DNA from 2 places in the Nocardioides sp. NPDC006273 genome. Region 1 is predicted to be linked to the other one. Evidence: riboswitches for the same ligand, from Rfam matches in the RefSeq annotation. Region 1 holds a riboswitch; the other holds the start of a gene.
The links. Region 1 has a riboswitch for cobalamin ahead of ABZZ22_RS07815 (nitrite reductase). Riboswitches for the same ligand answer to the same signal wherever they lie in the genome.
Positions count from the first base shown of each region.

Region 2: another riboswitch for cobalamin. It lies ahead of ABZZ22_RS24050 (ribonucleotide-diphosphate reductase subunit beta); the one in region 1 lies ahead of ABZZ22_RS07815 (nitrite reductase).

Region 1 covers NZ_JBEXSD010000012.1:76,641-81,017, forward strand. The annotation lists gene ABZZ22_RS07805 (sulfite exporter TauE/SafE family protein) at 1-430, shown strand, start outside; gene ABZZ22_RS07810 (ABC transporter substrate-binding protein) at 448-1,614, opposite strand; cobalamin riboswitch at 1,718-1,923, shown strand; partial or broken gene ABZZ22_RS07815 (nitrite reductase) at 1,979-2,170, shown strand; gene ABZZ22_RS07820 (precorrin-8X methylmutase) at 2,813-3,466, shown strand; gene cobJ (precorrin-3B C(17)-methyltransferase) at 3,463-4,377, shown strand, end outside.
Region 2 covers NZ_JBEXSD010000076.1:14,820-19,196, forward strand. The annotation lists gene ABZZ22_RS24040 (ABC transporter ATP-binding protein) at 1-491, opposite strand, end outside; gene ABZZ22_RS24045 (iron ABC transporter permease) at 488-1,507, opposite strand; cobalamin riboswitch at 1,634-1,817, opposite strand; cobalamin riboswitch at 1,906-2,138, shown strand; gene ABZZ22_RS24050 (ribonucleotide-diphosphate reductase subunit beta) at 2,292-3,290, shown strand; gene ABZZ22_RS24055 (ribonucleotide reductase N-terminal alpha domain-containing protein) at 3,290-4,377, shown strand, end outside.

The DNA.
Region 1 (4,377 bases):
TGCTGCAAGGGCGTCTCGACAAGCTCGACCACCGATCGACGCCCTACCGCCGGACGGTGCAGGCAGGCGTACGTTGGCGCGCGGCTTCGGCTGGGGCGTCATCGTCTTCGTGCTCGGCATCTACGGCGGCTACTTCGGCGCGGGTGTCGGCATCATCGCGCTGGCCGTGCTCGTGCTCGAGCGAACCGAGGCGCTCGCGATCACCAACGCCGTCAAGAACGTCGCGACCGGCGTCGCCAACGGCACCGCGGCGATCGCGTACGTCTTCTTCGCTTCCGTCGACTGGCCTGCAGCGATCGCCCTCGGGCTGGGGGCGGTGATCGGCGGCTTCCTGGGGCCCGGGATCGTCCGCGTCGCGCCCGAGCGCCCCCTGCGCTGGCTGGTCGGCCTCGCCGGGCTCGGTCTCGCGCTGCACCTGGCGACCAGCTAGCGCGCGGGTGGCAGAGATCAGCCGCTGGTCGAGCCGATCTTGCGCAGCACCACGTTGCTGTGCCCGTCGGGGCCGTCCTTGACCACGCGCAGGAAGTAGGGCTGGTCCGGGTTGTTATTGGGGTCGAAGGACCAGTTCCCGCGTGGGCTGGCGATGGTGCCGACCGACCCGAGGGAATCGGCGATCTCGTTACGGTCGAGATCGTCGGAGAGCGCGAGAGCCTTGTCGAGTGCAGCCGCCGCGTCATAGGCCTGCACCGCGTAGACCGTCGGAGTGGCGTCGTACGCCTCGCGGTAGTCCAGCACGAAGGCGGCGTTGGCCAGCGAGTCGACCGCGGCGCTGTAGTGCAGCGCGGTCCGCACCCCGGTGGCGGCGCCGGCCAACGTGGTCAGGACGTCGCCCTCGGTGAGGAAGCCGGGACCGTAGAGCGGGATCCTCCGAGACACGCGGGACTCGCGGTAGGCCCGCACGAACGCCTCAGCCTGCTTCCCGGCATAGGCGGCGTAGATGGCGTCCGCCCCCGACTTCGCGGCCTCGTTGAGAAGGCCGGACCACTCCCGGGACGCGCCGGACGACGTGTATCCCTGGCCCGAGATGGTCCCGCCCGACGCCTCGACGGCGATCATGAAGCTGTCGGCGAGCTCGTGCCCGGTCGCGTCGTCGGAGGCGATGACGTACGCCGAGCCCCGGTCGGTGTCCACGGCGACCGCCTTCCCGAGCGAGCCGCCGAGTCCTGCGTTGGTCGAGGACGTCCGCCACAGATAGTCGGAGCCGTCGGCGAACCGGTCGGCTCCGGCGCCGGTCACGATCAGCGGCGTCTCGTTGGCGGTCGCGACGGACTTGGCCGCGAGCGCCGTCTCCGAGCCGACCAGCCCGACGACCGCATGGACCTCGTCCTCCTCGATCAGCCTGGCGACCGCGGCGACCCCGGTCTGCACGTGGTCGCCCTCGTCGGCCTCGACGACGTCGACCAGCCTGCCGCCGAGCTGCCCGTCGTGCTGGTCGAGGTAGAGGTCGAAGCCGCGGGTCATGTCGGTGCCGATCGACTCGTGCGCCCCGGACGCCGGAACCACCAGGCCGATCGAGACCTTCGACTCCGAGCTCGAGGCGCACCCGGCGAGGCCGAAGGTGAGCGACGAGACGGTCGCGAGAACGAACAGCTGCCGGTTGGCCGATCCGGTCACGGGAGACTCCATCTGTGGGAGGACGTGGAGCAGATTTCGAGTAGCCGAACACTGCCACACACCACGGCCTGACAGCGAGCAATTCGTCGCGATGTCCGCAAGTGGGTAGTCTCGCCCTGCCAGTCGTACTCCATGCCTGATGGGGTCAGGGAACCCGGTGCAAGTCCGGGACTGACGCGCAGCGGTGAGGATGACGGGCGGGGCACGCTCTTCTTCGGGGGAGGGCAGCCACTGGAGCCTGGCTCCGGGAAGGCGCTCCGCTCCGATCGATTCCGAGTCCGAAGACCTGCTGGCTCTGGTGGCGCCCGCCGCCAGGTCACCACGTGCCCCGCGCAAGGGCACATGACGCAGAGCAGGTGTCCCGATGACGCGAGTCCGAACCGACCGGTGCCCGGGAGTCGGCCGTCCGTGGCCGGCTGAGGACGGCCTGCTGGTCCGGCTGCGTCTGATCGGCGGGTCCGTCTCGTCGTCGGCGTTGCTCTCGCTGATCGCTGTCGCCGAGACCTACGGCGACGGCAACATCTACCTCACCGGCCGCGCGAACCTGCAGGTCCGGGGCCTGCCTGCGGTCGACGGAGCGCTCCCGGGCGAGGTGCTCACCGCGCTGAAGGCGACCGGTCTGGTGCCGGCGCAGACCCACGAGCTCGTACGCAACGTGATGGTCTCCCCGCAGACCGGAGTCGCCGGGGGTCGGGCCGACCTGCGCGGCGTCGCCGCGTCGCTGGACCGGCTGCTGTGCGGCTCCTCCCGCCTGACGGCGCTCCCGGGCCGGTTCCTCTTCGTGCTCGACGACGGTCGCGGCGACCTGGTCTCGCGCGAGTGCGACCTCGGCCTGGTCGCGCTGTCCGCCACCGAGGTTCAGCTCCGGGTCGGCGAGACGTGGGGGCCCGTCGTACCGCTCGTCGAGGCCGCGTCCCGGCTCGCCGCGCTCGCCTCGCGCTTCCTGGACGTACGTGGTGAGGGACCGTCCGCGGCCTGGCACGTCTCCGAGCTCGACTCGCCGCTGACCGATCCGGTCGCGGCTGACGCTCGGGTGCCCGTCGCGGCCGAGGAGCTCGACTTCGGCCAGGTGCCCGGTGGTGAGCACGTGGCCGCCACCGACGGGGTCCTCGACCGGACCGCGATCGAGGGGCTCGCGAAGCGGGCTCCGGCCGTCGTGGTGACGCCGTGGCACGGCGTGTTCGTACCCTCGCCGCAGCTGCGCCCCACCCGGCGCTACGACTACATCGACCAGGGCCCGGCGATCTACGTCGACTCCTTCGCGACCATCCGGCGAGAGGCCGACCTCTCCGCGGTGCCGGCCGACGCCGAGCGCCTCGCGGTGCGGATGATCCACGGCAGCGGGCAGGTCGATCTCGCCTCCGACCTGGTCATCCACCCCGATCTGGTGAAGGCCGCGCGGGGTGCGCTGGAGGCTGGCGCCCCGATCCTGTGCGACGCGACCATGGTCGCGACCGGGGTCACCCGCAGCCGGCTGCCCCGCGACAACGAGGTGCTCTGCATGCTCGGCGACGACCGGGTCCCGGGGCTCGCCCGGGAGTGGGGGACGACCCGCACCGCAGCCGCGCTGTCGATGTGGGAGCCCTACCTGGAGGGTGCCGTCGTCGCCATCGGCAACGCCCCGACGGCGCTCTTCCACCTGCTCGAGATGATCCTCGACGGCGGTCCGCGGCCGGCCGCCGTCGTCGGCTGCCCGGTCGGCTTCATCGGCGCCGCCGAGTCCAAGGAGGCGCTGGCCGCCTTCGCTGACGAGCACGGGATCGACATCCCGTTCGTCACCGTCCGCGGCCGCCGCGGCGGCTCCGCGATGACCTCGTCCGCCCTCAACGCACTCGCCCAGGAGCAGGAATGACTGGCTCGACAGGAACTCCGGCGGGCGTACGCGGGAAGTTCAGCGTCGTCGGCATCGGCCCGGGCGACCCCGAGCTGATCACCCTCAAGGCCGCCCGGCTGATCGGCGCGGCGCCGGTGGTCGCCTACCACGCCGGCGTGCGCAAGCAGTCCCACGCCCGCCGGATCGCGTCCTCGCTGATCCCCGCCGACGCGATCGAGGAGGAGCTGCGCTACCCGGTCACGACCGGGACCACCTCGCACCCGGGCGGCTACGTCGGAGCGATGGCCGAGTTCTACGAGTCCTGCGCGGTCCGGCTCTCGGCTCATCTCGACGCCGGCCGCGACGTGGTCCTGCTCGCCGAGGGCGACCCGCTCTTCTACGGCTCCTCGATGTATCTCCACGACCGGTTCAAGGAGATCTACGAGACCTCGGTCGTGCCCGGGGTGCCCGCCTTCGCGGCCGCCACCGCCGCCGTGTCGACGCCGCTGGTGCGCCAGACCGACGTCCTCACCGTCCTGCCCGGCACCCTGCCCGAGCCCGAGCTCGCCCGGCGCCTCGCCGACACCGAGGCCGCCATCATCATGAAGCTCGGCCGCACCTTCCCCGCGGTCCGCTCCGCGCTCGCGGCTGCCGGGCGGCTGGACGGCGCCTGGTACGTCGAGCGTGCCTCGCAGCCCGAGGAGCGCTGGCTACCGGTCGCCGACGTCGACCCGTCCTCGGTTCCCTACTTCTCCCTCATCGTCGTCCCCGGCGACACCGCCCCGACCTCCGCCCGTCGAGCCGCTACCCCCGTCGGTCGAGCCGCGAGCGCTAGCGAGCGTGTCGAGACCAACACAGTCCCCTCTGCGCTCGAATCGACCCTGTTGGTCTCGACACGCCTTCGCCTAGGGGCTCCGGCGGCTCGACCAGCCGGTGCCGGGGCGGCGGCC
Region 2 (4,377 bases), on a different contig from region 1:
CCGCGGGCCATCACCGCCCGTCGCCGCTCGCCGCCGGAGAGCCGGTCGCAGGGCTCGTCGATCCGGTCGGCCAGCCCGACGGCATCGAGAGCCGAACGGACGATATCGCGCTCCTGCGTTCCGCCTCTGGCCCAGGGCCGGGTGCGTGGCACCCGGCCGAGCGCAACCATCTCGCCGACGAGCAGCTCTGCGGAGGCGACCTCTTCCTGAGGGACGTACGCCATCCGGCGGGCACGCTCACGCGAGCTGGTCCGACTGGTCTCGTGGAGGGCACCGGCGGCGTCGGCGAGGTAGGTGTGGCCGGCGCTCGGCCGCAGCACTCCGGCGATGACCCGCAGCAAGGTCGACTTCCCCACTCCGTTCACGCCGACGATCCCGAGACTGGTGCCGGCGGGCACGTCGAGGTCGATGTCGCGAAGCACGTCGCGCTCGCCCAGGCGGACACCGACGCCGCGCAGACGCAGCACCGGACCGTTCTCGTGCGCGCTCATCCCTCACTCCCGAACCGGTACCTGCCGCGGCCCAGGAGCAGCAGGAACAGCGGCGCCCCGACGACACCGGTGACCACGCCCAGCGGGATCTCCTGTGGTCGCGCCACCAGCCGTGCCAGCACGTCGACCCACAGCAGGAACAGCCCACCGCCCAGGGCCGCGATGGGGAGGACGACCCGGTGCCGGGCGCCCACGAGCAACCGGGCCGCGTGCGGCACGATCAGCCCGACGAACCCGATCCCGCCGCTGACCGCGACCAGGACCCCGACCAGGACCGCCAACCCGACGAAAAGCGTCGTACGCAGCCCCGCGACGTTCACACCGAGCGAGACCGCGGTCTCCGGGCCCGCCGCAAGCGCGTCCAACCAGCGGTGCATGGCCAGCATCCCGACCCCCAGGGCCAGGGTGAGCGCCGCGGGCAGCCACAGCTTCTCCCAGGTGGCACCGCCAACGCTGCCGAGCATCCAGAACATCACCGAGTTGGCGGCACGGGGGTCGTCGCTCATGAAGACCAGGAACGAGGCGATCGCGGAGAGTCCCGAGGAGAGCACCACCCCGGAGAGCACCAGCCGGATCGGAGTCAGCCCACCCTGCGCGGTCGCCACCAACCAGACCAGCAGGGCCGAGCCGATCGCCCCGACCAGTGCCCCGGTCGAGACGGCATAGATGCCGAAGCCGGCCAGCGCACCCGTGGTGATCGCCGCCGTCGCCCCCACCGACGCCCCGGAGCTGATCCCGAGGAGGAACGGGTCGGCGAGCGGGTTGCGGACCAGGGTCTGCATCCCGGCGCCGGCCACCGCGAGGCCCGCCCCGACGACCAGGGCCATCAGTGCTCGGGGAAGGCGCAGCTCCCACACGATCACGTCCCACCTCCCGACGGCATCACCCTGGAGCCGGTCGGCGACCGCCGCGACGACCTCGGAGACCGGGATCCGCTCCGATCCGAACGCCAGGGAGGCCACGGCGCTGAGCACCGAGGCGAGCACCAGGCCGACGACCAACGGCAGGAAGGGCACTCTGCGGTTCGCGCCGGTAGCGGGCCTCCCGACGGCCCGGCGACGTACAGATGGCTGGGCATCGCGGAGGGACGCATCCACGGCTGTCGGCCTCTCAGGTCTCCTGGACCCTGATCGCGAGGGCCGTTGACGAATATCTGAGCCGACAGGTTTTCGGACTCGGGATCAACCGACGACGCTGCCTTCCCAGGACCTCAGGTCCCAGTGGCGTCTAGCGTCGCCGTCTCCCTCACCGCTGCGCGCCAGTCCCGGAATCACACCGGAGTTCCCTGGCATCCCAGAGGATGCGTTCGACTCGGGCGACACGCTAGCACGGTCACCGAAGCCTGGCAGCGGTGTCACCCAGGAGGCCGGCGAAACACTAGATCTAGGAAGTTGCATTGATGTAGTTCCCGTATATGGTGGTCCTCGCAGCTGGTTCTCCCAACTCGGCGACGGGGCGGGAGAGGCAAGAGGGAACCCGGTTCGACTCCGGGACTGCCCCGCAGCGGTGAGTGGGAACGACCGCCGTCACAGAGCACTGGGAGCAAGCCGGCTCCTGGGAAGCGACGGCCAGTAGGGATCTCGACAAGCTCGATCACCGAGTATGTGCCCACGAGTCCGAAGACCTGCCAGCGCGCCGCACCCGCCGGGTGCGGTGGTCCGCGACCTCGAGGGACGGTCAGGGGATCAAGTCCTCGCGCCCGTCTTCCGGCGCGGCGCCGACGTCCTCTGCTCCTCGATGCGCGGATGAGCAACACATCCGAGCGGGCCGGGCGGGCCCGTGGACGAAGGGGACGATGAGATGATCGACACCGAGGGTCTGCCGATCCGGACCGAGAAGTCGGCGTACGTCTTCGACTACCCGATGGCCGAGGACCTGGCGAAGAAGCAGCGGAGCATCTTCTGGACGGCCGAGGAGATCCCGGTCGAGAACGACAAGCAGGACTTCCTGGTCAACATGACCGACGCCGAGCAGGCGGCGGTCAAGACGACGCTGAAGCTGTTCACCATCTATGAGCTGATCCTCGGCGGCGAGGTGTGGGGCGACCGGCTCTTCCACGCGTTCCCGCGCCCGGAGGTCCAGATGATGACCAACGCCTTCTCGTTCGCCGAGCTCAACATGCACGCGCCGTTCTACGCGAAGCTCAACAAGACGCTGATGATCGACACCGAGGAGTTCTACGACTCCTACAAGAACGACCCCGTGCTGGCCGAGCGGATCCAGTTCGTGTGGGACGCGATCGCCGACGAGGACCTGCTCTACGCGCTAAGCGTCTTCACGCTGATGGAGAACTGCGTCCTCTACTCCAACTTCGCCTTCCTCAAGCACTTCCAGTCCGGTGGGAAGAACCTGCTGCAGAACGTGATCAGCGGCATCAACTTCTCCGCCCGCGACGAGAACCTGCACGCCACCGGCGGCGCCTGGCTGTTCAACACCACCCTCGAGGAGTACGCCGCGACCGTCCCGGCCGACAAGTTCGAGGCCGAGCGCGACGACCTCTTCGCGAGGGTCCGCGGCGTCGCCGAGCACCTCTACGCCCACGAGGCCCGGATCGTGGAGATGCTCTTCTCCCACGGGCCGATCCCAGGCATCGACCAGGCCGACCTGGAGACCTTCGTGAGGTCCCGGATCGACATGACCCTGGAGAACATGCGGATGGAACCGCTGTTCGACGTCGAGGCCAACCCGATCGCCGAATGGTTCTACAACGGCATCAACGGCACCCAGTTCCACGACTTCTTCCAGGTCACCGGCAACGAATACAACCGCAACATCGGCGAGACGGAGTTCAGCTTCTGATGAGCAACAACAACTGGGAGGCACTCTCCGCCGAGCGCAAGGCGCTGCAGGCCGAGGACATCGTGCCCGACTTCATGACCACGGCGGGCTACGCCATGTTCAAGGCCAAGTACACCGTGGACGGCCAGAGCGTGCGGGGGCGCTACGAGACCATCGCCAGCACCGCCGGCGACCTCGCCGACGAGATGTACCCCCGCGAGGACGGCGTCTCCTGGACGGCGCGGTTCTTCGAGGCGATCTGGAACGGCTGGCTCTCCCCGTCGACGCCGGTGCTGTCCAACCTCGGCACCGACCGCGGTCTGCCGGTCTCGTGCGAGGGCTCGTACGTCGAGGACTCGGTCTGGGGCTTCTACGAGACCCTCAAGGAGGCCGCGATCCTCTCCCAGAACGGGTTCGGCACCTCGGCGTACCTCGGTGACGTCCGGCCCCGTGGCGCGAAGTTCAGCGACAACGGCAAGGCCAACGGCGTGGTCCCGGTCTTCTGCAACTTCGTGGAGATGACCAACCAGATCAGCCAGGGCGCGACCCGGCGCGGCTCCTGGGCAGGCTACCTGCCGGTGGACCACCCGGACTTCTTCGAGCTCGCCGACCTGATCTTCCGCGAGCCGGCCAACAAGAACGTCGGCTGGATCTTCAGCCAGGCGTTCATCGACCGAATGCTGGCCGGGGACCGCGACGCCCTGGAGCGCTACCAGCGGGTGCTGAAGATCCGGGTGGTGCTGGGCAAGGGCTACATCTGGAAGGTCGACACCGTCAACGCCGCCCAGACCGAGTCCTACCGAGCCAACGGGCTGGCCAACAAGGCCTCCAACCTGTGCTCGGAGATCACCCTGTTCAGCGACGAGGAGCACTCCTACACCTGCGTGCTCTCCTCGCTGAACCTGTCGACCTATGACGAGTGGAAGGACCAGGACACGGCGTACGTCGCGACCGTCTTCCTCGACGCGGTCGCCGAGGCGTTCCTGCGCAAGGCCCGCACCATCCGCGGCCTGGAGCGGGCGGTGCGCTACACCGAGAAGGCCCGCAGCCTGGGGCTGGGCGTGATGGGCTACCACGACTACCTGCAGAAGCAGCGGGTGCCGTTCGA